Regions from separate parts of the Bradyrhizobium sp. RDM12 genome, predicted to be linked through region 4. Evidence: predicted binding sites of a transcription regulator. Region 4 holds the regulator's gene; each other region holds the start of a gene.
What was found. The regulator PhoB, encoded in region 4, activates phosphate uptake and scavenging genes when phosphate is short. The targets are predictions, from matches to a motif close to TGTCATNNANCTGTCAT.

Region 1 (7,441 bases), 290 kb from region 4:
CGGCACAGGCGCCTGTCAGAAAAGAATGCTAGGAAGCGTGCTCCAGAGCCTTGCGGCTCCTCCGCGCCAGTGTGGGTCATCCAGGCAACCCGGGTCCAACTCGCAACCGGGCTCTCACGCACCAGAGAGTAATCGACCTCTTTGCCGACGGCGCTCCAGTCTACCGCCTTCGCCCACCCGTGAAAAGTTTCATTCAGCGCGCGTCGGCTCCTCAAGCCGGTCCCAACTCGCAATGACGGAGTTCGTTGAGGCTATCGCGCCAGCATCCACTCGCCGATGATGCGGAATCGCACCTTGGCATTGTCCTGTGCGAACAGCGCGATACGATCGATCGCTAGCGCATCGAGCTTCAGCGTTGCGAATCTTCTGCGCAGCATCTCCAGAATCGGCCCACGCCGCGCCGCATCCAGCCGCCCCGTCAGCGTCATGTGGAAGCGGAATTCTTCCATCACGTAAGGATAGCCCCAGCGGTCGAGATACGCGCGCTGCCGCTCGCTGAGATTTTCGGGTTTCCGCCGCGCGCGCTCTTCAGCCGTCAGAGGCGGGCGGAATGAATCGAAATCGCGGACGCAGTCGGCCGCCAGTTGGTGGAGCGCGTCGACCGGCGCAGCCGGAACGACGGCGATGAAGCCGCTGATGGCATCGACCACCGGCTGGATCACCGGCATCGGCCGCGTCTTGTCGGCGAATGTCGCACAAGCAGCCTTGAGCTCGGCCTCGGTCTTGCCCGATACTAGCGCCATCGGCGCTTTCAGCGTGCCGTGAAAGCCGTATTTGCGGGGATCAGCGGTGATGTCGCGCCAGTCCGGCGCAACGTGCAGAACGTCCTGCGGAAACGAAACCTCATCGCCCGTATAGGCATCATAGCCAAGCAACTCGGCGCCGAAGCGAGACAGCGCGTTGTCGGCGCCGGCGGCAAAATAGATCGCGTAGCGGGGAAGGGCTGTCATTGCCGGAGCATAACCAATTTATGCGGCGACGACAGTCCCGCGCGGCGTCGCTGCCGTGCCGAGCAGTCGTGTCGCGTCGGTGAGATGCACGAGCTTGCCGGCAGCGATCGCCGCGACCAGCCGCGGCCGCTGCGATGTACTATCGTCGACCAGCAGGATGTCGGCGCGACGGCCTGCGGCGAGCGTGCCGCGATCGGTCAGGCCCGTGGCCTGCGCCGGTGCCGACGAGATCAGCTTCCAGGCCTCCGTCAGCGGCAGCACGCCGTCTGAAGCAAGCCGGAATGCAGCGAGCAGCGGCGCCGGATAGTAGTAGTCGGATGCCAGCACCGAGCAGAGCCCCTTCGCGATCATGTCCGAGGCCTTGGTCCAGCCGATGTGGCTGCCGCCGCGTACGACGTTCGGCGCGCCGTAGACGATGGCATCGCCATGATCTGCGGCCTCGCGCGCCGTCGCCTCGTTGATCGGAAATTCGGCGAGCGTCACGCCGAGACTGCGAAAGTTCCGGCGCATCGCCGGGCTCGCATCGTCATGCGAGAGCATCCGCACCTCGGCGCTGCGTGCCGCCGCAGCGAGCCGGGTGATCGACGCCGGAACGTCGGCAGCGCGCGAGACAATATGCGCGACGAGCCCGTCGAACTCCTCGCTCGACAGCCCGGTGCGCTCAACCATGCGGTTGCGCTTGCGCGGATTGGAGATGTCGGCAACGACCCCGTCCATGTGGTCGTTGAAGGCGAACAGGTCGACGCGGCCCTCTGCGAGCCACTGACCGATTTCGTCCTCGGCGTCGAGATTGTAGGTCTCGTGCCGCAGGTGGAAGCGGGTGTCGGCAGCAAACTGCGGACGCTGCCGCTCGATCGCCTCGAGCAGACGCCTTGCATTGTCGCCGCTGCGCAGGCCCGGCTCCCACGACCAGGTCGTGGCGTGGAACACCGTGGTGATGCCGTTGCTGATGACCTGGCGATCGGTGTCGGCGAGCGCGACATCGATCGGGAAGTCGACGCCGGTGCGCGGCATCATCTGCCGCTCAAAGGCATCGCCGTGCAGATCGACGATGCCGGGCAGAACCAGCAGGCTGCGCGCATCGATCGCCAGCCGCGCGTGACCGCGAGATGCATCGATCTGCACGATGTCGGTCCCCGATACTGCAAGGGAGGTTTCGGCGAGCTCGGAGCCCATCAGGGTCCGGCCGCCTTCGATGAAAATGTCTGTCACGCGATCGCGCTTCGCTTGCTGGAAGAGGCACTTGCCCCTGCTTCGTATGCCGTCAGGAAATCTTCAATCGCGAGCTTGCGGAAATCGGGCAGCGCTTCACGCAATTTGTCGTGATCCCAGTCCCACCATGCCAGCTTGGCAAGCCGTCCGGCAACCTCTTCCGAGAACCGGCGCCGCACGATCCGCGCCGGATTGCCGGCGACGATGGTATAGGCCGGCACGTCCTTGGTGACGATGGCGCCGGCCGCGATCACCGCACCGGTGCCGATGTTGCGGCCGGGCAGCACGATCGCGCCATGGCCGATCCAGACGTCATGGCCGATATGGACGTGATGCTGGCGTCGCCAGTCGAAGAATTCGGTATCGTCGCTCTCGCCCGGAAAGTAGGCGCTGGAGCGGTAGGTGAAGTGCGCCTGCGTGGCGCGATGCATCGGATGATTGCCGGGATTGATCCGCGTCATCGCCGCGATCGAGCAGAATTTTCCGATGGTCGTATAGGTGATCTGCGCGTCGTTGACGACGTAGGAGTAATCGCCCATCGCGACTTCATGCAGCATGGTGCGCGCGCCGACCTCGGTATAGGCGCCGAGCCAGGTCTCATGCAGTTTCGCCGAAGGATCGATAGTCGGTTGGACCGAAAGCACCTTGGCCATGCTGCATCCGAGGATTCGAGGGCGGGCGCTCGTCTTCGAGCGGCTTGATGACAACGTCATGACGATGAGATGACAGGGGATGAGGTGTGTAGCAACGCCGCACCGCAGCGCGCGTGTCACACAAGTGTCAAGCGCCGGCGATAGCGGTGGGTCCCAGCTACTCTGGAGCCCTGCATGCTGGTGGTTGAAGGTCTGACGTGCCGCTTCGGCGCAAAAGCCGCAGTCGACGACGCTTCGTTTCAAATCTCCCCCGGCGGCTTTGTCGGTGTCATCGGGCGCTCCGGCGCCGGCAAGTCGACCATGCTGCGCATGATCAATCGCCTGGCCAAGCCGACGCAAGGCCGCATCCTGTTTGACGGCCTCGATGTCACCGCGCTGCGCGGCAAGGAGCTGCGGCAGTGGCGGGCGCGCTCGGCGATGATCTTCCAGCAGTTCAATCTGGTCGGCCGCCTGGACGTTCTGACCAACGTCCTGATGGGACGCCTTGCGACGATGCCGGCCTGGCGCTCGCTCACGCAGACCTGGCCGGAGCAGGACAAGGCGCTGGCGATGTCGGCGCTCGAACAGTTCGACATCGCCTCGCTCGCCGCCCAGCGCGCCGACCAGCTCTCCGGCGGCCAGCAGCAGCGCGTCGCGATTGCGCGGGCGCTGGTGCAGCAGCCCGACATCATCCTCGCCGACGAGCCGATCGCCTCGCTCGATCCGCGCAACACCAAGATCGTCATGGATGCGCTGCTGCGTATCAACAAGCATTTTGGCATCACGGTGCTCTGCAATCTGCATTCGCTCGATCTGGCGCGCAGCTACTGCGATCGGCTGATCGGCATGGCCCAGGGGCGCGTGGTGTTCGACGGAGCCCCGGCTGAGTTGACCGATCAGGTTGCCCGCGAGCTGTACGATCTCGAGGCCGCCGAAATCATGGGCGGCACGCCTGCGTCGGCGCCCGTGGGCGTCCCCGCACTCGGAACGGCCGCGGCGGCCTGAGTCGCGCCGCCCCTGTTGAATTCTTTGTTTCGCGTCAACCGCACCCAACCGATGAAGAGGGTATCATGATCACTCGCAGACTCATTCTTGCCGGCGCCGCCGCGCTCGCGTTCACGACTTCGGCCTCCGCCGAGGACTGGAAAGCCAAATATCCCGAACTGACCTTTGCGGTCATTCCGGCGGAAAACGCCTCGGGCGTGACCGAGCGTTGGGCGCCGTTCATGAGCTATCTCTCGAGGGAACTGGGCGTGAAGGTCACGCTGCGCATCGCCAACGACTATGCGGCTGTCATCGAAGGCCAGCGCGCCGGCAACATTCACATCGCGAGCTACGGCTCGGCCTCGTTCGCCCGCGCCCGCCTGACCGGCGTCAAGACCGACGCCTTCGCCAACGACATCAATGCCGATGGCTCGACCGGCTATTACTCGGTGTTCTTCGTCAAGGCGAGTAGCCCCTACAAGAAGGTCGATGACCTCAAGGGCAAGAACCTCGGCCTCGTCGACCCGAACTCGACCTCGGGCAACAACGTGCCGCGCTTCGAGCTGGACAAGATGGGCATCCCCGACGCCGACACCTATTTCGGCAAGGTCGTATTCACCGGCAGCCATGAGAATGCGATCCTGGCGCTGGCGCAGGGCACGGTGGATGTCGCCGCCAACCAGTGGACCAGCGACGACGATTCGACGCTGGCGCAGATGCTGACCAAGGGCATGCTGAAGAATGCCGACGGCTCGCCGATGAAGAAGGACGATTTCCGCATCATCCACAAATCGGCGCCGATCATCAACGGCCCCTATGCCTATAACTCCGACCTGCCGGAAGAGGCCAAGGCGGCGATCGCGAAGGCGTTCTTCGACGCGCCGGTCAAGGACAAGGCCGCCTTCGATCGCCTCCAGGACGGCCAGAAGAAGGGCTTTCATCCCGCCACCACCAAGGACTGGGACGGCACGATCGAGCTGATCAAGTTCGTCGATGCACTGCGCAAGAAGAAGGCGTCCTGAGTTTCGGGACGAGCTACTTGAGCCGGGTCGATGGACCCGGCTCTTTCCCTTGACGGACCAGTTCCCATCCAATGACCGTCGCGGTTTCGATCCTCCCCGAGCAGCAGCTTGCTGCGCTGAACGCCGCCTACAACAAGGCGGTCCTGCGCAAGCGGCTTCGCCTCCTGTTGGGGGCCGCGATTTTCGCGACTGCGCTGCTGCTCGCTGCGATCGGCGCAGAAGTAAATTTGCGGACCCTGTTCACTTATTTCGGCAACTTCGTCAGCTATTTCGATCGCATCCTCACGCTCGATAGCGGCCAGCGGGTCTGGACCGATATCGGTGAATGGTTGTGGGGCTGGCGCAAATGGCTGAAGATGCTCGGTGAGACGCTGCTGATCAGCTATGTCGGCACGTTGATCGGCGCGGTGTTCGCTTTCGCCCTCAACTTCTTTGCCGCCGAAAACACCTCGCCCGGGCCATGGCTCCGCTTCGTGGTGCGGCGCCTGCTCGAATTCGCCCGTACCGTCCCCGGCATCGTCTTCGCGCTGATCTTCGTCATCGCCTTCGGCCTCGGGCCGATGGCCGGTGTGCTCGCGATTGCGATCCACTCCACCGGCGCTTTGGGGAAACTGTTCTCGGAAATCGTCGAGAATGCCGACATGAAGCCGGTCGAAGGCATCCGTTCGACCGGTGCGAGCTGGGTCTCCTGCATGCGGTTTGCGATTCTGCCGCAGGTGACGGCGGGCTATGCCAGTTACGCGCTGCTGCGTTTCGAGGTCAATGTCCGCGAAGCGTCGGTCATGGGCTTCGTCGGGGCCGGCGGCATCGGGCAGGAGCTCGTCGTCGCCATCCGCAAGTTCTATTATTCGGACGTCAGCGCGATCCTGCTCCTCATCATCGTCACCGTCTTCATCATCGACATCTCGACCGGCTGGCTGCGCGGCCGCCTGTTCGGCAAGGAGGCGCGGACGTGACGGGACCGCAGCAGGTCGATACCGCGGAGATCCGCGCGCGCTATCCTGATGTATTCGAGCGGCCGGCCGCAGCGCGGCTCGCTACGCCGGCCATGATTGTCGCAGTGATCGCCGTTTTTATCTATGGCCTAGTCGATCTCGATTTCTCGCCGTCGCGGCTCTTCAACGGCCTCAGCCAACTTGGCTGGATCAGCATGATGATGATCCCGCCAGATCCCGGCGCGTCGCTGCCGCTCTATCTGAAGGCGATGGGCGAAACACTGTCGATCGCGCTGCTCGGCACCACGCTGGCCGCGCTGTTCGCGCTTCCGGTCAGCCTGCTGGCCGCACGCAACGTCGTGCCGTCGATCATCCTGCGCTTTCCCGTGCGCCGCTTTCTCGATTCGATCCGCGGCGTCGATACGCTGATCTGGGCGCTGGTATGGATCAACGTCGTCGGGCTCGGGCCGTTTGCCGGCGTGCTGGCCATCGCCGTATCGGATTTCGGTGCCTTCGGAAAGCTGTTCTCGGAGGCGATCGAAGGTGCCGACCAGAAGCAGGTCGAGGGCATCCGTGCCTCCGGCGGCAGCGCGCTGCACGAGATCCGTTTCGGCCTGTTGCCGCAGGTGCTGCCCGTGATCGCGGGCCAGGTGCTCTATTTCATCGAATCCAACACGCGCTCGGCCACCATCATCGGCATCGTCGGCGCCGGTGGTATCGGCCTCCAGCTCGCCGAGCAGATCCGCGTGCTGGAATGGCAGAAGGTGTCGTTCCTGATCCTCATGATCCTGGTCGCGGTCGCCGCGATTGATTTCGTCTCGGGCAAGCTGCGGTTTGCAATTATTGGAAGGCGAGCCGTCGCCTGATTACAGCTGCAGTAGGGTGGGCAAAGCGTAGCTGCCCACCACTTCTGTTTGATATCGGGGAGAGATGGTGGGCACGGCGCAAGTGCGCCTTTGCCCACCCTACGAGTCCGGATTCGCGGAGACAGGATCACCCTCTACGACTCCACCAAAAACTCCACCCGCTCCGCCGCGAACCGCGAGTGCTTGGTCACCAGCGGCTTGCCGTCGAGATCGAGGTCGGTGGCATCGACCACCAGGATGGGCCGCCCCAACGGCAGATCGAGCCGCGCGGCGTCGGTGGCGTCGACGATACCGGCGGTAATCCGGGTGGCGCCGCGGCGATAATCGCGGATCCCGTAATGCTCGAGCATCTTCGTCATCGAGCGCGTCGCGCCGAACACGTCACCTGCACCGGGAAACAATTGCGCTGAGAGCCAAGTCGTGGAGACGCAGATCGGTGTGCGGTCGGCGAGCCGGATGGCTTCGATCCGGACCAGCGGTGCGCCGGTCTTCAATCCCAGTTCGCGCGCGAGCTCGCGGGTCGCGACATCGTTCGACGCCTCGATCATCCGGCCATGCGGCTCGCGATCATCGGCACCGACGATCTCGGAGAAGCGCGTGCGCGAGCGCAGCGGATAAGCGAGCTTCTGCGCTTCGACATAGGTTCCACTGCCGCGCTCGGCGCGCACGATGCCGCGCTCGGCAAGCGCTGCCAGCGCGCGCCGCACGGTGTGGCGATTGACGCGGTAGGTTTCGGCGATCTCCATCTCGCCCGGCAATTTGTCGCCTGCGGCAAAACGGCCGTCGGCGATGCCCCGCTCGATGCCGTCGGCAACGAGGCGCCATAGCGCGACGCCCGAA
Region 2 (7,441 bases), 370 kb from region 4:
CAGCGCGGACATTGCGATGCGATGGTCCATATGCGTGGCGACAGTGCCGCCGCCGGGGACGTGGCCGCGGCCCTCGACGATCAGATCGTCGCCGGAGACAGTGACCTTCACGCCGTTGACGCGGAGCATGTCCGCGGTGGCCTCGAGCCGATCGGATTCCTTGACGCGCAGCTCCTGCAGGCCGCGCATGATGGTCGTGCCTTCGGCGAACGAAGCCGCGACCGCCAGCACCAGATATTCGTCGATCATCGAGGGCGCGCGCTCGGGCGGCACTTCGACGCCGCGCAGTTTTGACGCGCGCACGCGCAACTGCGCCATCGGCTCGCCGGCGTCATCGCGCATATCGCTTTCCTCGATGGAAGCGCCCATTTCACGGAGCGTCGTGAAAAGGCCGGTGCGCAGCGGATTGGTCATCACGTCGGAAAGAACGACATCGGAGCCTTCGACGATCAGCGCTGCTACGACCGGAAAGGCCGCTGAGGACGGATCCGCGGGCACGATGACGGTCGCGCCATGCAGCTCGGGTTGGCCGACCAGCGTGATGCGACGGCCGTGAGCACCTTCGGCCGCCGAGCTGATGTCGGCGCCAAAATGCTTCAGCATCAGCTCGGTATGGTCGCGGCTGGCCTCGCTCTCGATCACGGTCGTGATGCCCGGCGCAGACAGGCCCGCCAGCAGCACCGCCGATTTGATCTGAGCCGATGCGACCGGGGTCTTGTAGGTGATCGGCAGTGGATCGCGCGCGCCCTGGAGGGTCAGCGGCAGCCGGCCACCTTCGGCGGCGGAAACAACCCTGGCGCCCATCTTTTCCAGCGGATCGAGAATCCGGCGCATCGGGCGGCTCCGCAGCGAGGCATCGCCGTCAAAAATCGCCGAGATCGGGCAGCCGGCGACCGCGCCCATGACCAGCCGGCAGCCGGTGCCGGAGTTGCCGAAATCCAGCGCGGCCTTGGGCTGGGCAAAGCCTCCGACGCCCACGCCCTGCACTTTCCACGCGAAATCGCCAGTGCGTTCGACCTTGGCGCCGAGCGCCTGCATAGATCTGGCGGTGTTGAGGACGTCTACGCCCTCAAGGAGGCCCGTAATCCGGGTCTCGCCGACAGCCAGCGCGCCCAGGATGAGGGCGCGGTGGGAGATCGACTTGTCCCCGGGCACCCGTACTTTTCCGGTCAGGGCACCGCTTGCGCGCGACTTGAGCGGCGTCGGCTTGTCGGAATGGGTCAAGATTGTGTCCTTGAATGCGTCCGAAGAGGCTGCGGGCACCTACCACATGGTCTCTCCGCCGTCACGGGCATGTCTTTCTCTCGTAATGCGCTATTGACAGCGGGCCGCCAACTAGCCAAGTGAAACACCGCTTTTCAGACATTCCAGGATTCCTCTGCCGTGGCCAAGTCCGAACTCGGAACCAAACGTATTTGCCCGACTACGGGCAAGAAGTTCTACGACCTCAACAAGAATCCGGTGATCTCGCCCTATACCGGCGAGGTTGTGCCGATCGCACCCGTGGCGCCGGCACGTGTGCCGCGTGGCGCCGAAGCCCGCCACGCTGCAGCAGCCGCGGACACCACGCCGGAGCCGGCCGAGGTCGAAGAGGTCTCGCTCGAGGAGGCCGATGCCGAGGAGAACACCGGCAAGGTCAAGGCCGTCGTTCCCGAATCCGAGGACGATATCGAGGTCGACGAGACTCTCGACGACGATGATGACGATGATTCGACCTTCATTGCCGACGAAGAAGAGGGCGATGAGGACGTGACCGACATCATTGGTGATGTCGGAGGTGATGAAGAGACTTGAGATCAGCCCTGATCTGTGAAAAAGGGTGCACCGCGCGAGTCACCAGGCTCGCCGGTCGGGAGTGATCCACAGGATCGTCCCAGGACTTAAGGGGCCATAGCTCAGCTGGGAGAGCGCTTGCATGGCATGCAAGAGGTCGGCGGTTCGATCCCGCCTGGCTCCACCACGCTTCGCCCTTCGGGCTACGCGTGGCGCAGCCGCGCGGACCTCGAAGGGCGAAGCGTGGTGTCCGGCGAAGCCCGGAGGGCGAAGACGGACCCGGTGAGACTCCCACCTAACGACTGCCCGGACGCGAGCCATCGATGTGGTACGTCTACATCATCCGCAGCATCGAATTCCCCGACCAGGAATACATTGGCGCCACGGAGGATCTGAAGCGACGGATGCCCGAGCATAATGCGGGCAAATCCGCTCATACAGCCAAATTCAAACCGTGGAAGCTGGTTTGGTACTGCGCCTTCCTGACAAGCTAAAGGCCTTGGCCTTCGAGAAATATCACACTCCGGCCGGGCCTTTTCGAAAAAGCGGCTCTGCTAGCGACCCCCTACTCCCCGATCACCGCATTCAGCCGATCGCGCAGTGCGACGATCTCGTCCTTCATCGCGATCAGCTCCGGCACCGAGCAGTCCGACGCAGCCAGGATCGACTGCGGGACGCTGCGCGCCTTGTCCTTCAGCGCGTGCCCCTGCGGCGTCAGCGCGATCAGGACCTGACGCTCGTCCTCGCTGGAGCGCGTGCGGTTAACGAGGTGCGCGGCTTCGAGCCGCTTGAGGAGCGGCGTCAGCGTGCCTGAATCGAGAAACAATTTTTCGCCGATGTCCTTCACCGGCACGTCGTCGCGCTCCCACAGCACCAGCATCACCAGATATTGCGGATAGGTCAGGCCGAGCCGGTCGAGCAGCGGCTTGTAGACGCGGTTGAAGGCATGCGCGGCTGAATAGACGGCGAAGCAGATCTGGTTGTCGAGGCGTTGCGGATCCAGAGTCGATAATTTCCGGGCCATAGAGAATCTCACGTGATTGACCGGCATTGTGGGACCGGGCGGGCCGACATTCAATTGCGAACAATTAAATGTGAGGCATGCAAATTTCAATTTCGCGCAATCTAATTGTTTGCGACACAGGATGCACCCTAACCCGAAGACCCCGAGGAGACCAAAATGTCCGTGAACGTCCTCTACAAAACCAGCGCAAAAGCCACCGGCGGCCGTGACGGCCATGCCGCGACCCTCGACGGCACGTTCGACGTCAAGCTCACCACGCCGAAGGAGCTCGGCGGCGGCGGCGGCGCCGGCAACAATCCCGAGCAGCTGTTTGCGGCCGGCTATGCCGCCTGCTTCATCGGCGCGATGAAGTTCGTGTCCTCGCAGGGCGGCCCGAAGGTCCCCGCCGACGCCTCCGTGACCTCGACCGTCGGCATCGGCCCGCGCTCGGCCGGCGGCTTCGGGCTCGATATCGATCTGGCCGTCTCGCTGCCGGGGCTGTCCCGCGCCGACGCCGAGGCGCTGGTCGAGAAGGCGCACCAGGTGTGCCCGTACTCCAACGCGACGCGCGGCAATGTCGACGTCCGCCTGACGGTCGTCTGATCTGACGGTGGATTGGCTGGCCCCGGATCCCCCTCGGGCCGGCCGCTTCCGTCCGATTTGCCGCGCCGCGGGATTGGGCGGCGAGCGCATACGCCCACATGCGGCAAGCCATTGCTGGCTTGGACGAACCTCGCTAGGCCTGTGGTCAAACGCCTACACAGGGGAAGCGAAGGCATGACTGAAGCCGTTTTGGGCGCAATGAGCGGACTGCGCGTCGTCGATCTCACGCGCGTGCTCGGCGGTCCCTATTGCACCCAGATCCTCGCCGACCATGGCGCCGACGTGATCAAGGTCGAGCCGCCGGCAGGCGATGAGGTGCGCGACTGGGGCCCTCCCTTCCACGAGGACGACGCGGCCTATTTCGTCGGCATCAACCGCAACAAGCGCTCGATCGGCCTCGACCTCGCCTCCGAGGGCGGCCGCGCCGTGCTGCTCAAGATGCTGGAGACGGCCGACGTCCTGATCGAGAATTTTAAGCCGGGCACGCTGGAGAAATGGGGCATCGGCAACGATGTGCTCAGCCAGAAATATCCGCGTCTGGTGCATTGCCGGATCTGCGGCTTCGGCGCCGATGGCCCGCGCGGCGGCGATCCCGGTTATGACGCCATCATCCAGGCCATGACCGGCATGATCGCGGCGACCGGATCGCCGGAGAGCGGGCCGATGCGGATCGGCGTGCCGCTGGTCGACATCACCACCGGTCTTTATGCAGCGATCGGCATCCTGATGGCGCTGTCGGAGCGGCAGCGCTCGGGCAAGGGCCAGTTTCTGGAGACGACGCTGTACGAGACCGGCCTCGCCATCATGCATCCGCACACCGCGAATTATTTCATGCATGGCAAGCCGCCCGGCCTCACCGGCAATGAGCATCCGAATCTCGTGCCCTACGCGATCTTCCCGACCAGGACCGACAACATCTTCATCGGCGTCGGCAATGACGGCACCTTCCGCAAGCTCGCCAAGGAGATCGGCAAGCCCGAGCTCGGCAGCGATCCGCGCTTTGCCCGCAACAAGGACCGCATCGCCAATCGCGATGCGCTGCGCGCCGAGCTTGCCGCGGTGTTCAGCCAGCACGAGGCCGAGCCGCTGTGCAATCGCCTGCTGGCCGCGGGCTTGCCCGCGGGTCCCGTGCAGAAGATCGATCAGGCCTTGACGAATCCGCACACGATCGCGCGCGGCGATGTCATCGCGAAGGACTGGTACAAGGGCGTGGCCTCGCCGATCCGGCTCGATCGCAGCAAGCCGAGCCTGCGCCGCCTGCCGCCGAAGTTCAGCCAGCATTCCCAGGAGGTGCTGGGCGAGTTCGGCTACTCAAAGGCGGAGATCGAGGCGATGGTCGACAGCGGCGTGGTCTGCGGGCCAGAGCGCAAGCGCTAGGGCCCTCGCTTCTTCCCCCAAGCAAATGCCGCAGTGCGGCACCGGCACGCATGTGCACTGCGAACGGAGGAGGCTGCCCGAGCGCGCGTCTTCGCCTATTTGACGACTTCCCTTTTGGCAGCGCTTGCTGCTTTCGTTTCGGCCGCTTACACAGTCATGTGAACGTCATAAGGCGCTGCTAGCGCAAGCGCATCTTTTTGACGGCCAAGGACGGCCAAGGGAGGTTACTTGATGGCTCTTCGACATTTTGGGGCGGCTGCCGCTGTTGCAATCGCGGTTGGCATGACGGCTTCGCCGGCACTGGCCGTGACTGAAATCCAGTGGTGGCATGCGATGACGGGCGCGAACAACGACGTCATCGTCAAGCTCGCCAACGACTTCAATGCGTCACAGAGCGACTACAAGGTCATCCCGACCTACAAGGGCAGCTATCCCGACACCATGAACGCCGGCATCGCCGCGTTCCGCGCCGGCAACGCCCCGCACATCATGCAGGTGTTCGAAGTCGGCACCGCGACCATGATGGCCGCGACCGGTGCCGTGAAGCCCGTCTACAAGCTGATGGCCGATGCCGGCGAGAAGTTCGATCCGAAGAACTATCTGTCCGCAATCACGGGCTACTATTCGACCTCGAAGGGCGAGATGCTGTCCTTCCCATTCAACTCGTCGTCGACCGTGATGTGGGTCAATCTCGACGAGCTGAAGAAGGTCAACGCCGGGATCCCGAAGACCTGGCCCGAAGTGTTCGAGGTCGCCAAGAAGCTGCACGACAACGGCCACCCGACCTGCGGCTTCTCCAACTCCTGGGTCACTTGGGTCAATCTCGAGCAGCTCTCCGCCTGGCACAACGTGCCGCTCGCCAGCAAGGCCAACGGCCTCGACGGCTTCGACACCAAGCTCGAGTTCAACGCACCGCTGCAGGAAAGGCATCTCGAGAAGCTGGTCGAGCTGCAGAAGGACAAGACCTACGACTACGCCGGCCGCACCAACCAGGGCGAAGGCCGCTTCACCTCGGGTGAATGCGCGATCTATCTCACCTCGTCGGCCTTCTTCGGCAACGTCAAGGCGCAGGCCAAGTTCAACTTCACGGCGGCGCCGATGCCGTATTATCCTGACGTCAAGGGTGCGCCGCAGAACTCGATCATCGGCGGCGCTTCGCTCTGGGTCATGGGCGGCAAGTCGGCCGACGAATACAAGGGCGTCGCCAAGTTCCTGACCTTCCTCTCGGACACCGACCGTCAGGTCTACATCCACAAGGCCTCGGGCTATCTGCCGATCACCAAGGCGGCCTACGCAAAGGCGAAGGAAGAGGGCTTCTACAAGGATCAGCCCTATCTCGAGACCCCGCTGCTCGAGCTGACCAACAAGGAGCCGACCGAGAACTCGCGCGGCCTGCGCCTTGGCAACATGGTTCAGCTGCGTGACGTCTGGGCGGAAGAGATCGAACAGGCGCTGGCCGGCAAGAAGACCGCCAAGCAGGCGCTCGATGCCTCCGTCGAGCGCGGCAACACGATGCTGCGTCAGTTCGAAAAGACCGCCGTAAAATAAAGCGAAGGCGCCGGCGGTCCGCACGACGAGCGGCCCGCCGGCGCCACCCCATCATGCAAAAGCAAGCCATTTTCCGATCAAAGCTATTGCCCTACGCGCTGGTTGCTCCGCAACTCGCGATCGTTCTGATTTTCTTCTACTGGCCGGCCGTGCAGGCCGTCATCCAGTCCTTCCTGCTGCAGGACGCTTTCGGCCTCTCGACGAGCTTCGTCTGGTTCGAGAACTATGCCGAACTGTTGAGCGATCCCGCCTATTTCGAGACGATCGTCCGAACCTTCTTCTTCTCGTTTGCGATCGCGGCGTCCTCGCTCTCAGTGGCGCTGCTGCTCGCGGTCATGGCGGACAAGCCCTTACGCGGCGGCGCGGTCTATCGCACGCTGCTGATCTGGCCCTATGCCGTCGCGCCGCCCGTGGTCGGGGTGCTCTGGGTGTTCATGCTGCACCCCTCGCTCGGCGTGCTCTCGCGCTATCTCCGTTCCGCCGGCATCGAATGGAATCCGCTGCTCGACGGCAATCAGGCCGCGACACTGGTCATCCTCGCAGCCGCCTGGAAGCAGATCTCCTATAACTTCCTGTTCTTCCTCGCAGGGCTCGCCAGCATCCCGAAGAGCGTGCTCGAGGCCGCCGCGATCGATGGCGCGCGCCCGATGCGCCGGTTCTGGACCGTGACCTTCCCGCTGCTGTCCCCGACCATCTTCTTCCTGCTGGTCATCAACATCGTCTACGCCTTCTTCGACACCTTCGGCATCATCGACACCATGACCCGCGGCGGTCCCGGCAAGTCGACGGAGACGCTGGTCTACAAGGTCTATAATGACGGCCTGATCGGCGGAAACCTCGGCAGCTCGGCGGCACAGTCGGTGATCCTGATGGTCATGGTCATCGTACTGACCGGAATCCAATTCCGCTTCGTCGAACGCAAGGTGACCTACTGATGGTCGAGCAAGAGGGCTTTCGACGCTACGTCGCCCACATCATCCTCTGGATCGGAATCGCGATCGTCGCCTTCCCGGTCTACGTCGCCTTCGTCGCCTCGACCCAGGACAACGCGCTGATCGCCAACGGGCAGATGTCGCTGCTGCCGGGCGGGCACTTCTTCGAGGTCTACTACCAGACCATTTTCGTCGGCACGAGCGG
Region 3 (7,441 bases), 1.9 Mb from region 4:
AAGGCATTGCGCCGCAACTGCGAACGCTTGCTCCGGCGCAGCGCGGAATGGATCCACAACGCGATCGCAGCCAGCAACGCACAGACGACAACGCCCCCGATCAGGGCTTCCCAGATCAGATTGGGGGCGAGATTGCCAAGATAGCTCGGCGGAACAAGGCTGTCCGCGTGGGCACGCGACGGCGCGACCGCGCTGGCAAGGCACACGACGGCCTGCACAGCAATCGGAAGCATGCTGCCTTCGTGCCAGTTCTTCTCAGCCATCAGCCACCCGCGATTTCAACTGCGGATTGTCTGGCTTCGCGGGTTTGGATCGGGTAAACGCCTGTACGCCCAACAGAAAAATGTGACGCGAATTACGGCAATTGCCCTGACATGATAAATGCTTCCTTAACGGACGTCGGCCCGGCGGCGCGGTTTCCAGGCACACCGGCCCTCTCCGCAACTTCAACGGGACTTCTGCACCACGATGGATAGGGTCGACTGCGTCGTCATCGGAGCCGGCGTGGTCGGGCTCGCGGTGGCCCGGAAGCTGGCCCAGGCCGGGCGCGAAGTGATCGTGCTCGAGGAAGCCGAGGCCATCGGCACCATCACCTCCTCGCGCAACAGCGAGGTGATCCATGCCGGGATCTACTACCGCGCCGGAAGCTGGATGGCGCGCATGTGCGTCAGCGGCAAGCACGCGCTCTACCGCTATTGCGGCGAGCGCGGCATCCCGCACAAGAATTGCGGCAAGCTGATCGTCGCGACCAATGCAAAGGAGGCCGAGAAGCTGCAATCGATCAAGGCGCATGCCGAGGCCAACGGCGTGCTCGACATGCAGTTGCTCTCGGGTGAAGCCGCGCGCGCGCTGGAGCCGGCACTGGCGTGCGACGCCGCGCTGCTCTCGCCGTCGACCGGCATCATCGACAGCCATGCCTACATGCTCTCGCTGCGCGGCGAAGCTGAGGAAGCCGGCGCAGCCTTTGCCTTTCACACGCCGCTGATCCGCGCCAAGGCGGAAGCCGGAATGATCGAGATCGAGGCCGGCGGCGAAGCGCCGATGACGCTGCAATGCGGCTTGCTCGTCAACGCCGCCGGGCTTTCGGCGACGACCGTGGCGCGCCACATCGACGGCATGCCGGTCGACCGGATTCCGCCGGCCTATCTCGCAAAGGGAAACTATTTCAGCTGCAACGCGCGCGCACCGTTCTCGCACTTGATCTATCCCGTGCCCGAGTCCGGCGGTCTCGGCGTGCATCTCACCTTGGACATGGCAGGACAGGCGCGCTTTGGCCCCGACGTCGAATGGATCGAGACGATCGACTATGAGGTCGATCCGTCGCGCGCCGAGCGCTTCTATCCCGCGATCCGCAAATATTGGCCGACGCTTCCCGACGGCGCGTTGATGCCGAGCTATTCGGGCATCCGCCCGAAGATCGTGCCGCCGGCCGTGGCAACGCAGGATTTCTTGATGCAGGGTCCGCGCGACCATGGCGTCGCGGGTTTGATCAATCTGTTCGGCATCGAATCGCCGGGACTGACATCGTCGCTCGCGATCGCAGACCACGTCGCGGAGCTCGCAGAAATCTAGCAGTTTGCTGAAAAACCTTGAAATGGAGAGTTTTCTTATTCTGTCCGGTCGTTGTTGGGGCGGCGTGGCGGAGTTGGATGTGATTTCTAGCCTGGTGTTGGGGGCACCCTGACGCTGGGTGGCTAAGGGGCAAGCAGTTTTGGAATGCGGATCAGGTTGTAGGCGATCAGATTGAGCAGGAAGTCGGCGGCGACGCGAGCGATGCCGCGATGTTTGGTCTTGCGCATGGTGCCGTGTTGCTTGCCCCATCCGAAAATGCACTCGACCATCGCCCGGCGCGATTGCGACATGCCGTACCCTGGATGCCGCGTGGTTCGTTCGTCGATGGCGCTGTTGCGGGTCTTGCCGGTTTTGGTGACGGCCTGGTTCTGTGTCACATGCGGCGTCACGCCGATGGCGCGAAGATTGGCGACATGATCGGCGGTATCGTACGCCTTGTCCTCACCGGCCGTGATGCAGCGGCCTGCGGCTTTGCGTCTCGCCTTCAGCATGGTCTCCGAAGCCCGGCGTTCGGCGGTGCCATTGGCATGCGTGACCCTGCCGGCCACCGCCAGCCCATGCCGGTTCTCCATGGTGGCGTGGCCCATATAGCAAAGCTTGGCCTCCCGTCCGGCCGCCTTGCGATAAAGCCGGCTGTCGGGGTCACTGGTGCTCGCGTGGGTGTCGTTCTTGCGCTTCTGGCCATGGAAGTTCGCGCCGTCATCATCGTCGCCGCTGCCGTCCTTGGGACGAAAGCTCTTCTGTGAAGCCCAGGCTTCGATCAGCGTTCCATCCACCGAGAAGTGCTCGTCCGACAGCAGCGGCTTGACCTGTGGATGGTTGAGAAGCCTGGTCATGAACTTCGTGAATACATCGCCGTTCTGCAGCCGCTCCCGGTTCTTGGTGAAGGTGGTCGGGTCCCAAACCGGATCGTCCGGCGACAGTCCCACAAACCACCGATACAAAAGATTGTAGTCCAGTTGCTCCATCAACTGACGTTCCGAGCGGATGCCGTAGAACACCTGCAGCAGCAGCGCACTTAGCAATTGCTCCGGAGGGATCGAAGGACGTCCCTCGCTGGCGTAGAGCCTCCCAAGGCTGCGGTTCAAATCACTCAAAACATCCCGGACAAGTTCCCGGACCTTCCGCAGCGGGTGGTTCGCTGGCACACGCTTATCCGGCGCGATGTACGAAAACAGGCCGCCCTGATCCGTAAACCTGCCGCGCATGATCGCCTCCGCCGATTCGAGATGATAAAGTGAATCATCAAGCCCTCTCCGTGGCGAGGGGGTTCTTCAGCAGACTGCTAGAGCATTTTCGAGCGACGTGGAGACCGGCTCGCGTCAAGAAAACGCGTCCCAACAAAAGCTGACGCCCGCGCAACGCGTGCGCGCACCTGAGAGCAGGGATAAGCGCAAAGGCTCATCCCTGCCCGAAAGGATACGGTCAAACTGGACGCTGTTACGAGGCTGACTAGTGAAGCGTTTCGCCGGTGTGCTTCAGACGTTCGATCTGGTCCTTGACCATCAACTTCCGGCGCTTCAACTCAACAATTTGCAGGTCGTCTGTTGAAAGGTGCACGAGAGCTTCGTGCAATTCGTTTTCGAGAGTTTTGTGCTTCCGTTCCAATTCAACCAGATGTGCCTGAATTGTCATTCGAAACCTCCTCGGTAGGGGTAAACCTTGGATTCGATCCGGACGAGCAAGTCTACATCACCGATTCGTTCTGTCGATGGGTATCCGTCGTCGCACCGTCATTTTTGAAAATTCATATGTAATGAAGCGTGAGTACGGAACCACGCGGTGAAAGATCCATGATATCAATGTGCTTGCGCCACGCGCTTGCGAATCGTTGAAATATCTTACGAGAGAGCGGTGCGCGGAGGTCGCAGATCGCTTGCGATCACGCTGCGCAAGGACGATAATTTCCACAGGGCATCCACAGCCTTAATCTCAGCCTTATCGGTTTTCGGCCACCGCAAACATGACCAATGAAGACGAGCTCGAAGCCGAGCTTACCCGGTTGCAGCAGGAACACCGAGATCTCGATGCGGCGATCGATGCACTGCATCAATCGCCCGCCCCCGACCTGTTGCGGCTACAGCGACTGAAGAAACGCAAGCTGTTGTTGCGCGACCGGATCGCCTTCATCGAAGACCAGATTACGCCCGACATCATCGCCTGATCCGCGAGCGCTCGCGGAGTGCCGCGCAGGAATCCGCTTGACTCAAAAAGAACAAAAGAGGAACATAAATTCCGCCCCCGACGCCCCAGGGAACACTCGAGGAAACACCCAAGGAAACGTTCAATGAAGCGTCCGAGGACAACCCGCAAGGACACCGCAGATGTCAGCCCCCACCCTTCTCGACAACAGCCATTATGAACAGGCCTGCGATCGGGCGATCGCGATGTGCGACGGCAATCTGCGCAGCACCATCAAGGCGCTGATCATGGCCAACGAATATCTCGAAGCCGAGCTGGAAGAATTGCAGGCAGCGATTTCGGCCGGCTGCATTCCCGAGACCTCGCGCCGCAAGATGCGGAGCAAAAGCAGCGCCGCTTGAGCTCAACACTGGAGCAACGCCATGTCGGACGTAACCTACTACGTTGCAATGCCCTTCCTGATCGATGCCGACGGATCGCCTGTCGCGGGCGCGGCCGAGGAATGCCAGAGCTCGACAGCCGCTTTGCGGCGCGCCGAGGCGCTGGCGCACGGTGCCGGCCATATCGGCGCGGTGGCATTCAGCCGCAGCGGCGATCCCATGACCGGCGAATTCGGTGACGCCACGCTGCTGCGCAAATTCGGCAACGTGCCGGAAGATCTCGCAACATTGTAAGTCAGCTGCTGGCAAGCCTGACTCCGCGGCTCGTGCCGCCGGTGTGCCTTGCGCACATACATGGCGGCATCGGCTTCCTCCAGCGCGCGGACCGCATCGGAGTGCGCACCGAGCAGCGCGACACCGGCGGAGGCGCCCGCGCTGACCTGCTGGCCGCGAAAGACGAACGACAAATCGTCGATCGCCTGCTCGAAGATCACAGCCTTCGCCTTGGCATCGGTCTCGCTGAGATTCCACAACAGCAGGGCAAACTCGTCACCGCCGAGACGGCCGACCACGTCGGAGGCGCGGATCTGCCGTGTCAGCGTCGCAGCGATCGCCTTCAGCACCTTGTCGCCGGCGCCGTGACCGAAGGAATCGTTGATCGGCTTCAACCGGTCGACGTCGAGCACGATCAGCGCGCCGCTGGCGCGGTAGCGTTTCATATAGGCGACGGCACGCTGGAGCTCGCGCTCGAAGCCGCGCCGGTTGGGTATGTCCAGCAGGAAGTCGGTGTCGGCCGCCGCCTCGAGTTCGGCGACGCGCCGCAGCGCCCGGGTGAGCTTGGTCCGCAGGCCGCGGATGATTGCCTTGCTGGTATTCTTGGTTTCCCCGGCAGCGCGGGCCGCGGGCGAGCGGCCCGGCGACGCAGCCCTGGCCGCGGCCCGCTTGGGCGCAGTTTTCGTTCGGCTCCCGCTGGTTTTTCGGCCCTTTTTGGCCTTCGCAGCGGTCGCCCTTCTTGGTTTCTTCATGGGCATCCTGCTCAATGAAGGCTTGCGGGGATTCACCAAGACAGGATAGTGCATTCCCTTCTCCTTGCCACCGCCTTGCGAGCCGCCGGCCGGAACCGTTAATCTGGCCTATCTTTCTGTTTTCAGAGCACAATTGACGTCATGACCGCGCCGATCGCCATCATCATGGGAAGCCAGTCGGACTGGGAGACGATGCGGCACGCCGCCGACACGCTCACAGCGCTTGGTGTCACTTTCGACACCCGCATCGTTTCGGCCCATCGTACCCTCGACCGGCTCTTTAGTTTCGCCAAGGGCGCCAAGACGGCCGGTTTCAAGGTCATCATCGCCGGCGCCGGAGGCGCCGCGCATCTGCCCGGCATGGCGGCGGCGCTGACGGAACTGCCGGTGTTCGGCGTGCCCATCGAGTCCCGGACGCTGAAGGGCATCGATTCGCTCTATTCGATCGTTCAGATGCCCGCCGGCATTCCGGTCGGCACGCTCGCGATCGGCAAGGCCGGCGCGATCAACGCGGCTCTGCTCGCCGCGTCCGTGCTGGCGCTGTGCGATCCAGCCCTGTCCGACCGCCTGGCCGCTTGGCGCAAGGCTCAGACCGAGACGGTTGCCGAGCGCCCGGAGGACAAGGCGTGACTGACGCAAAGCAGGTGAAGCTGAAGCCGGGCGACACCATCGGAATCCTCGGTGGCGGACAACTCGGACGGATGCTGGCCACGGCAGCGGCACGGCTCGGCCTGCGTTGCCAGGTGTTCTCGCCCGATCCGGATTCGCCGGCCTTCGACGTCGTGCTGAACGCAACCTGCGCCGAATATGCCGATGTCGAGGCGCTCGAGCTGTTCGCCCACGACGTCGACGTCATCACTTACGAATTCGAGAACGTGCCGGCCGCGGCCGCCATGGTATTGGACGCGCGCCGCCCGGTGCTGCCCAACCGCAAGATCCTCGAGACCACCCAGGACCGGCTGGCCGAGAAGGATTTCGTGACGCGGCGCGGCATCGGCACCGCCGCTTACGCCGACGTCACCTCGGTCGCATCGTTGCGCGAGGCGATCGCCAGGATCGGCCTCCCCGCCGTGCTGAAGACCCGCCGCTTCGGCTATGACGGCAAGGGCCAGGTCATGATCCGCGATGGCGACGACATCGCGAAGGTCTGGACCAGCCTCGCCACCAAATCGGCGATCCTGGAAGCCTTCGTGCCGTTCGAGCGCGAAATCTCCGTGATCGCCGCACGCTCGGCCACAGGCCAGGTCGAATGCTTCGACGTCACCGAGAACGAGCATCGCGACCACATCCTGAAGATTTCCCGCGCACCTGCGCCGATCCCGGATGCGCTGGCGGAAGAGGCGCGCAGCATCGCCGGCAAGATCGCGACTGCGCTCGACTATGTCGGCGTGCTCGCGGTGGAGATGTTCGTGCTTGCCAACGGCGCCGGGCCGAAGGTGCTGGTCAACGAGATCGCTCCGCGCGTGCACAATTCCGGACACTGGACGCTCGACGGCGCGTCGGTCTCCCAGTTCGAGCAGCACATCCGCGCCATTGCCGGCTGGCCGCTCGGCAGGCCGGTGCGCCACGGCGAAATCGTCACCATGACGAACCTGATCGGCGACGAGATCAACGATTACGAGAGCTGGCTGAGCGTGCCGGGCGCGACCGTCCACATCTACGGCAAGGGCGCGCCGCGCCCCGGTCGCAAGATGGGCCACGTCACCGAAGTCAGGGCTTCAAAAAGCAAGTAAGGGGACCGCAGCAAAAGCTGCGATCCCATTTTTGGTGGGAGTCCTGGTTTGACGCGTTTTCTTTACGCGAACCGGTGTCCACTTCGCTCGAAAACGCTTCTAGCCCGCATTTCTCACACGACCGATTGCTCAGCGACGGAGGATAGGAGGATTTGGCAAGGCAACGGGGAGCCGTGGCGCTGAAGGCGCAGCCGGCGATTTGGTTTTGAATGTCTCCGTTGGGCCTGTTGGTGATGCCGCCGATTGAGCGCGTCGTAGCGTCGCGTGTCAGGCCGGCGAGGCGCGAGCCTTGGCGGCTTCGGCCAGGCGACGAGCCGCGTGTCCCACGGCTGAGCGGCTGGGCAGGCCGAGGCCATGGCGATCCTGATGCGGCGGACGCTGATGCGCACCAGTGCGCCGATCTTGAGGAGCTTGAGGCGGATGGTGCCGCAGGTGGCGTCCGCAAAGGTGGTTTCGGCAAGGCCGATGCGCCGCAGGGCACAGATCAGCACATAGGCCATCGAGGCGAACCACAGCCGCAGCTGGTTGGCGCGCATGGTGGCGGCCGAGGTGCGGTCGGCGTAGAGATCGAGCTGGCACTCCTTGATGC
Region 4 (7,441 bases):
GTGATCCCGGTGGTGCTTCGCACGACCGAGGACATGCTGCTCCTGGTGCCGAACGCGCTGCGCGAGGCGGCCTCTGCGCTTGGCCTGCCGCGCTCGCTGGTGATCAAGCGGATCGCCTATCGTGCTGCCCGCTCGGGTCTCATCACCGGCGTGCTGCTCGCCACCGCCCGCGTTGCCGGCGAAACCGCGCCGCTGCTGTTCACCGCGCTGTCGAACCAGTTCTTCAGCCTCGGCTTGAACAAGACGATGGCGAACCTGCCAGTCACCATCAACAATTTCGTCCAGAGCCCCTACGCCTATTGGAAGCAGCTCGCCTGGAGCGGCGCACTGCTCATTACCCTGACCGTTCTTGCCCTGAATATTGGCGCGCGCATTCTTGGCGCCGAGAGGACCGCGAAATGACCGATCTTTCCGTATCGATGAGCGCGGCCGGCGGCCTGCCCCAGGCGCCGATGCTGCCCGAAGCACCGGCCAAGGTGACGGTGCGCAACCTCAACTTCTATTATGGCGAGCATCACGCGCTGAAGAACATCAATCTGGCGCTCGGCACCAACCGCGTCACGGCCTTCATCGGCCCGTCCGGCTGCGGCAAGTCGACCCTGCTGCGTATCTTCAACAGGATGTACGACCTCTATCCGGGCCAGCGCGTCACCGGTCAGCTGATGCTCGACCAGACCAACATCCTCGACCCCAGGCTCGACCTCAATCTGCTGCGCGCCCGCGTCGGCATGGTGTTCCAGAAGCCGACGCCGTTCCCGATGACGATCTATGAGAACATCGCCTTCGGCATCCGTCTCTATGAGAAGATCTCGAAATCCGAGATGGACGACCGCGTCGAGAAGGCGCTGCGCGGCGGCGCGCTGTGGAACGAGGTCAAGGACAAGCTCAACGCCTCCGGCCTGTCGCTCTCCGGCGGCCAGCAGCAGCGCCTCTGCATCGCCCGCACGGTTGCGGTACGGCCCGAGGTGATCCTGTTCGACGAGCCCTGCTCGGCACTCGACCCGATCTCGACCGCCAAGGTCGAGGAGCTGATCCAGGAGCTGTCCGAAAGCTATACGATCGCGATCGTGACCCACAACATGCAGCAAGCGGCCCGCGTTTCCGACAAGACCGCCTTCATGTATCTCGGCGAGCTGATCGAGTTCGACGACACCAGCAAGATCTTCACGTCGCCGACCGACCGGCGCACGCAGGATTACATCACCGGCCGGTTCGGCTGAGGAGACGGCACATGGGTTCCGAACATACCGCAAAGGCCTTCGACACCGACCTCCAGGAGCTCACGCGCCTGGTCGCCGAGATGGGCGGCATCGCCGAGCGCATGATCGTCGATTCTGTCGACGCGCTGATCCGACGCGACGTCGCGCTCGGCCAGCGCGTCGTCACCATCGATGCCGAGCTCGACACGCTGCAGAGGAAGATCGAGGAGCGCGCCGTGCTCACGATCGCGCGCCGCCAGCCGATGGCGGTCGATCTGCGCGAGATCGTCGGCGCCATGCGCGTTGCAACCGATCTCGAGCGTATCGGCGACCTCGCCAAGAACATGGGCAAGCGCGTGGCCGCGCTGGAGACGGATTTCCATCCGCTCAAGCTGTTCCGCGGCCTCGAGCACATGACCGATCTCGTGCAGCAGCAGGTCAAGTCGGTGCTGGACGCCTATGCCGCGCACGATCTGCCGGCGGCGATGGCCGTGTGGAAGGGCGACGAGGAAGTCGACGCCATCTGCACCTCGTTGTTCCGCGAGCTCCTCACCTACATGATGGAGGATCCGCGCAACATCTCGTTCTGCATCCATCTGATGTTCTGCGCGAAGAACATCGAGCGGATCGGCGACCACGCCACCAACATCGCCGAGACCGTGTTCTACATGATCGAGGGCCAGGCGATCACCGACAAGCGGCCGAAGGGCGATATGACGACTTTCGCCACCACGGTCCCGAACGCCTGATTACGCAAGGAGCGACGAGCGATGGGCGCACGCATTATGGTGGTTGAGGACGAGGAAGCTCTGACCGAGCTGCTCCGCTACAACCTCGAAGGCGACGGCTATGACGTCGAGACGGTGATGCGCGGCGACGACGCCGACACCCGTCTCAAGGAGCACATCCCCGATCTGATCGTGCTCGACTGGATGCTGCCGGGGCTATCAGGCATCGAGCTGTGCCGGCGGTTGCGCGCGCGGTCCGACACCAAGCAGCTGCCGATCATCATGCTCACCGCGCGTGGCGAGGAGAGCGAGCGGGTCCGGGGCCTTGCGACCGGCGCCGACGATTACATCGTCAAGCCGTTCTCGGTGCCTGAGCTCCTGGCGCGCGTCAAAGGTCTGCTCCGGCGCGCAAGTCCGGAGCGGCTCGCCACCGTGCTGGCATTCGGCGACATCGAGCTCGACCGCGACAAGCGCCGCGTGGCGCGCTCGGGCCGGCCGATCGACCTCGGTCCGACCGAGTATCGCCTGCTGGAGTTCTTCCTGGAGCATCCCGGCCGCGTATTCTCGCGCGAGCAGCTGCTCGACAGCGTCTGGGGTCGCGACATCTACATCGATGAGCGTACCGTCGACGTGCATATCGGCCGCCTGCGCAAGTTGCTCAATCTCGGTCGCGAGCAGGACCCGATCCGTACCGTGCGCGGCGCGGGCTATGCGCTCGACGACCGGTTCGCGAAGGCCGAGCAGGCGTAAGCCACAGCTGCGTCAACAATTGTAACTGTCGTCCCGGCGACAACGGAGTTTGTTGAGCCGTCATTGCGACGGCTCCTAAATTTGACTGAGACAATACTTACCGCGGCGGCTTCGCCGGCGCCCGCCGGCGATCCGCTGCCGGCTGATACGCGACCCGCGAGTGCTGGGCGCAATAGGGCAGGCCGGAGAGCGCCTTGCCGCCGCAGAAGAAGAAGTCCGCGCTCGAGGGATCGCCGACCGGCCAGTGGCAGGTCGCCTCGTTCAATTCGAGCAGCGACAGCCGCTGGCTCATCGGTACCACGTTGTCGTAGGTGACCGGTTCAGCCTCGACTTCGACCTCGAAGGCCTGCGCCAGCGCGGTATTGCCGCGCGCGATCGGCCTGCTCGCCCGCATCATGTGCTGCGCTGGACGCGCCTTGCGCGGCCGCGGAGCTGCCGAAGACGGGCTCTTGGCGCGGCCCGACAGGCCGAGCCGGTGAACCTTGCCGATCACGGCGTTGCGGGTGACATTCCCAAGCTCAGCGGCGATCTGGCTGGCCGAAAGTCCGGCCTCCCAGAGCTTTTTCAGCTGTTCGACGCGATCGTCGGACCAGGTCAAAACCGTCATTGCACCCTTTCCTTCGCCGCGCGCCCGCCATACTGGGACCGCACAACGAATGCCTAAGCCTCGAAAAACCCGTGCCGCCAGAATCCCTTAAGGCTCGCCGGGCGCAATGAGACGCCCGAACGTTTACGCCGGTACATGAGGACTTTTGGGATCAGAACCGCTGCACGAGATGTCGTATCTGACAAGCCAGACGCTACAATATGGCGTGACTCACGCGCAAGAGTCCGCCGACTCGCTTCCACATGTTCCGTGGCCAAAATCCCGCAAATTCGGCACCGCAAGACTACGGAATCAGGATTTCGTGGGGCTTTCCGGTCGGCATTGACACCAATGGTGCCAAGCATAAGATAGTGACGCGTGCCGCCCTTAAAAGGCGGCACGTTTCGTTTTCCGGACCAATGATGCGCTGCGCAACGCACGTTCAGGCCGTCCGAAACATCCAAAGAGACCATCATGGCTAACAGCGCAGCGCCGCACTTGCTCCCCGTTTTCGCCAGGACCGACATCGGTTTTGAGCGCGGTGAAGGCGTCTGGTTGATCGCAACCAATGGCGATCGCTATCTCGACTTCACCTCGGGCGTGGCGGTGAATGCGCTCGGCCATGCCCATCCCGCGCTGGTCAAGGCGCTGCAGGAGCAGGCCACAAAGCTCTGGCACATGTCGAACCTGTTTCAGAGCCCGGACGGCGAGAAGCTCGCCGCGCGTCTCTGCAACGAGAGTTTTGCGGACTTCGTGTTCTTCTGCAATTCCGGCGCCGAAGCGCTGGAGGGTCTGATCAAGCTGGTCCGCCATCATCACTTCTCCAATGGACATCCGGAGCGCTACCGCATCATCACCTTCGAGGGCGCCTTCCACGGCCGCACGCTGGCGACGCTGGCTGCGACCGGCTCGGCAAAATATCTCGAAGGTTTCGGTCCGCCGATGGACGGCTTCGACCAGGTCCCGCATGGCGACATCGAGGCGGTGAAGAAAGCGATCGGTCCGCAGACCGCCGGCATCCTGATCGAGCCGATCCAGGGCGAGGGCGGTGTGCGTTCGGCGGCGCCTTCTTTCCTGAGAGCGTTGCGCCAGCTCTGCGACGAGAAGGGCCTGCTGCTCGCCTTCGACGAGGTGCAGACCGGCATGGGCCGCACCGGCGATCTCTTCGCTCATCGCCGCACCGGCGTCACGCCCGACGTGATGTCGCTGGCCAAGGCGCTCGGCGGCGGCTTTCCGATCGGCGCGGTGCTGGCGACCGCGGATGCGGCCTCCGGCATGGGGCCCGGCTCGCACGGCTCGACCTTCGGCGGCAATCCGCTGGCGATCTCGGCCGCGAACGCCGTGCTCGACGTCATGCTCAAGCCCGGCTTCTTCGACCACGTGCAGAAGATGTCGCTGCTGCTCAAGCAAAAGCTCGCCTCGGTGATCGACCGTCACCCCGATGTCGTCAGCGAAGTCCGCGGCGAGGGGCTCCTGATCGGCATCAAGGCCGTGGTGCCCTCCGGCGATCTGGTCGCAGCGCTGCGCAATGAAAAACTGCTCACTGTCGGCGCCGGCGACAATGTCGTGCGCTTCCTGCCGCCCTTGATCGTCGCCGAAGCCGAGATCGAGGACAGCGTCGGACGGCTCGAACGCGCCTGCACTGCGCTGTCCGGCAACAAGCGGGCGGCAAGCTGATGAGCAAGACGCCAAAGCACTTCCTCGACATCAACGAGCTGCCGCTGTCGGAGCTCAAGAGCATGCTCGCCGCCTCCTCCGCCATGAAGGCGAAGCAGAAGGCGCATCAGCCGGTCAAGCCGCTCGAAGGCAAGACGCTGGCGATGATCTTCGAGCGTCCGTCGACCCGCACGCGCGTGTCGTTCGATGTCGCCATGCGCCAGCTCGGCGGCGAGCCCATCATGCTCACCGGCGCCGAGATGCAGCTCGGCCGCGGCGAGACCATTGCCGACACCGCGCGCGTGCTGTCGCGCTATGTCGACGCCATCATGATCCGCATCCTCAATCACGAGGCGCTGCTGGAGCTCGCGGCGAATGCGACCGTGCCCGTGATCAACGGCCTGACGCGGCGCTCGCATCCGTGCCAGGTCATGGCCGATCTCCTGACTTACGAAGAGCATCGCGGCCCGATCGAAGGTCGCACCGTGGCCTGGACCGGCGACGACAATAACGTGCTGGCGTCGTGGGCCCATGCCGCCGAGCGCTTCAAGTTCAACCTCAATGTCGCAACCCCGCCGGAGCTTGCCCCGAAGAAGGTGATGCGCGACTTCATCAAGGCCACGGGCGCGCCGATCGTGCTCGGCACCGATCCCGAGGCCGCCGTGAAGGGCGCCGATTGTGTCGTCACCGACACCTGGGTGTCGATGGGCGACAAGGAAGGCGAGCACCGTCACAATGTGCTCAAGCCCTACCAGGTCAATTCCAAGCTGATGTCGCTCGCCAAGCCCGACGCGCTGTTCATGCACTGCCTGCCCGCCCATCGCGGCGAGGAGGTCACGGATGAGGTGATCGACGGCCCGCAATCGGTCGTGTTCGACGAGGCCGAAAACCGCCTGCATGCGCAGAAGGGCATTTTGGCCTGGTGCTTTGACGCGGTGAAGTAGTCTGATCTGTAGCCCGGATGGGACTACGCAGCCGTCGTCCGACAGCGACGGAACGTGGCGTGCCTCTTTCATTTTGCTTCGACAGACCCCAGATAATGCGCCATGGTTTCCCAATCCCCTGACATGAAAACCGGGCTCGAAGGCCCGGTTCGCGCGCCATCCGCGGTTCCGATCGACGACGCCGTGCTGCCCTACGAGGTCGACGCGCTCGACGTGCGCGGGCGTCTGGTGCGGCTTGGCCCCGCGCTCGACGAGATCCTGACCAAGCACGATTATCCGGCACCTGTCGGCAAGCTGCTCGGCGAGGCCATCGTGCTGACGACGCTGCTCGGCTCGGCGCTGAAATTCGAGGGCCGCTTCATCCTCCAGGCCCAGACCGACGGGCCGGTGTCATTTCTGGTGGTGGACTATCAGGCACCGGATCGCCTGCGCGCCTATGCGCGCTTTGACGCCGAGCGCCTCGGTGACGCCAAGGACTCCGGCGCGCTGCTCGGCCACGGCCATCTCGCCATGACCATCGACCAGGGGCCCGATATGAGCCGCTACCAGGGTCTGGTCGCGCTCGACGGAGGCAGCCTGGAAGACGCCGCTCACGAATATTTCCTGCGCTCCGAGCAGATCCCGACGCGCGTGCGCCTCGCGGTCGGCGAGGAGTGGCGGTCCGGCGACGGCGGCAGGCATCGCTGGCGCGCCGGCGGCATGCTGATGCAGTTTTTGCCGAAGGCGCCGGAGCGCGCGCGGCAGGCGGATCTCCATCCCGGCGATGCGCCTGAGGGTGCCGAGGTGCACGCCGTCGCCGAGGACGATGCCTGGGTCGAGGCGCGCTCGCTGATCGAAACCGTCGAGGATGTCGAGCTGATCGACCCCGATCTCTCAGGCGAGCGGCTGTTGTACCGCCTCTTCCACGAACGCGGCGTGCGTGTGTTCAATCCGCTTGTCTTGAAAGCGCAATGCTCCTGCTCGCGCGACGCGGTCGCCGCGATGTTGAAGAGCTTCTCGCCGGATGACCGCTCGGCGATGGTCAAGGACGACAAGGTCGTCGTGACCTGCGAGTTCTGCAGCTCGGTCTACCAGTTCACGCCGGATGAGGCGGGCGTGGAGGACGCGTAAGCGGCTACCCTTCGTCATTGCGAGCTATCGTAGGGTGGGCAAAGCGAAGCGTGCCCACCATCTTGCGTGTCGTGACCGGAATGGTGGGCACGGCGCTTCGCGCCTTTGCCCACCCTACAGCACCGTCACACCCGCCTCCTAATTCAACACCCGCTTGTTGTCCGGACTGTCGAGCGAAAACGTCGGCACGTCGATCTCGAAGCGTTCGCCGCTTTCGCTGACCATCTGGTAGCGTCCGGTCATAAAGCCGGAGGCGGTCGAGAGCGGCACGCCGGATGTGTATTCGAAGCGCTCGCCGGGGGCGAGCGTCGGCTGCTCGCCGACCACGCCTTCGCCCTTGGTCTCCTGCTGCCGGCCGGTGGCGTCGGTGACGATCCAATGCCGCGTCTTGAGCTGCACGGTCTCGTCGCCGGAATTGGTGATGATGATGGTGTAGGACCAGAAATAGCGCGAGCGCTCGGCCGACGA

Region 1: a site for PhoB is predicted at 2,874-2,890, ahead of phnC (phosphonate ABC transporter ATP-binding protein). Genes of this name have one in related genera too.
Region 2: a site for PhoB is predicted at 4,909-4,925, ahead of ugpB (sn-glycerol-3-phosphate ABC transporter substrate-binding protein UgpB). Genes of this name have one in related genera too.
Region 3: a site for PhoB is predicted at 3,293-3,309, ahead of ACTGJ9_RS12890 (YdcH family protein). Genes of this name have one in related genera too.

Annotation. Positions count from the first base shown of each region.
Region 1 is NZ_CM133064.1:454,876-462,316, reverse strand. It holds gene ACTGJ9_RS02270 (DUF1045 domain-containing protein) at 252-950, opposite strand; gene ACTGJ9_RS02265 (alpha-D-ribose 1-methylphosphonate 5-triphosphate diphosphatase) at 969-2,162, opposite strand; gene ACTGJ9_RS02260 (chloramphenicol acetyltransferase) at 2,159-2,815, opposite strand; gene phnC (phosphonate ABC transporter ATP-binding protein) at 2,990-3,799, shown strand; gene phnD (phosphonate ABC transporter substrate-binding protein) at 3,865-4,800, shown strand; gene phnE (phosphonate ABC transporter, permease protein PhnE) at 4,872-5,756, shown strand; gene phnE (phosphonate ABC transporter, permease protein PhnE) at 5,753-6,601, shown strand; gene phnF (phosphonate metabolism transcriptional regulator PhnF) at 6,736-7,441, opposite strand, start outside.
Region 2 is NZ_CM133064.1:1,118,409-1,125,849, forward strand. It holds gene aroA (3-phosphoshikimate 1-carboxyvinyltransferase) at 1-1,224, opposite strand, end outside; gene ACTGJ9_RS05220 (TIGR02300 family protein) at 1,384-1,794, shown strand; tRNA gene ACTGJ9_RS05225 (tRNA-Ala) at 1,885-1,960, shown strand; partial or broken gene ACTGJ9_RS05230 (GIY-YIG nuclease family protein) at 2,097-2,331, shown strand; gene ACTGJ9_RS05235 (MarR family winged helix-turn-helix transcriptional regulator) at 2,339-2,797, opposite strand; gene ACTGJ9_RS05240 (organic hydroperoxide resistance protein) at 2,954-3,379, shown strand; gene ACTGJ9_RS05245 (CaiB/BaiF CoA transferase family protein) at 3,554-4,756, shown strand; gene ugpB (sn-glycerol-3-phosphate ABC transporter substrate-binding protein UgpB) at 4,988-6,304, shown strand; gene ugpA (sn-glycerol-3-phosphate ABC transporter permease UgpA) at 6,358-7,239, shown strand; gene ugpE (sn-glycerol-3-phosphate ABC transporter permease UgpE) at 7,239-7,441, shown strand, end outside.
Region 3 is NZ_CM133064.1:2,661,820-2,669,260, reverse strand. It holds gene ACTGJ9_RS12905 (sensor domain-containing protein) at 1-263, opposite strand, end outside; gene ACTGJ9_RS12900 (NAD(P)/FAD-dependent oxidoreductase) at 469-1,572, shown strand; gene ACTGJ9_RS12895 (IS5 family transposase) at 1,695-2,780, opposite strand; gene ACTGJ9_RS12890 (YdcH family protein) at 3,025-3,207, opposite strand; gene ACTGJ9_RS12885 (YdcH family protein) at 3,536-3,736, shown strand; gene ACTGJ9_RS12880 (hypothetical protein) at 3,897-4,115, shown strand; gene ACTGJ9_RS12875 (hypothetical protein) at 4,137-4,388, shown strand; partial or broken gene ACTGJ9_RS12870 (GGDEF domain-containing protein) at 4,412-5,119, opposite strand; gene purE (5-(carboxyamino)imidazole ribonucleotide mutase) at 5,261-5,749, shown strand; gene ACTGJ9_RS12860 (5-(carboxyamino)imidazole ribonucleotide synthase) at 5,746-6,852, shown strand; partial or broken gene ACTGJ9_RS12855 (IS1380 family transposase) at 7,185-7,441, opposite strand, start outside.
Region 4 is NZ_CM133064.1:743,915-751,355, reverse strand. It holds gene pstA (phosphate ABC transporter permease PstA) at 1-402, shown strand, start outside; gene pstB (phosphate ABC transporter ATP-binding protein PstB) at 399-1,220, shown strand; gene phoU (phosphate signaling complex protein PhoU) at 1,232-1,948, shown strand; gene phoB (phosphate regulon transcriptional regulator PhoB) at 1,970-2,677, shown strand; gene ACTGJ9_RS03600 (GcrA family cell cycle regulator) at 2,775-3,284, opposite strand; gene ACTGJ9_RS03595 (acetylornithine transaminase) at 3,738-4,940, shown strand; gene argF (ornithine carbamoyltransferase) at 4,940-5,863, shown strand; gene ACTGJ9_RS03585 (Hsp33 family molecular chaperone) at 5,966-6,973, shown strand; gene apaG (Co2+/Mg2+ efflux protein ApaG) at 7,112-7,441, opposite strand, start outside.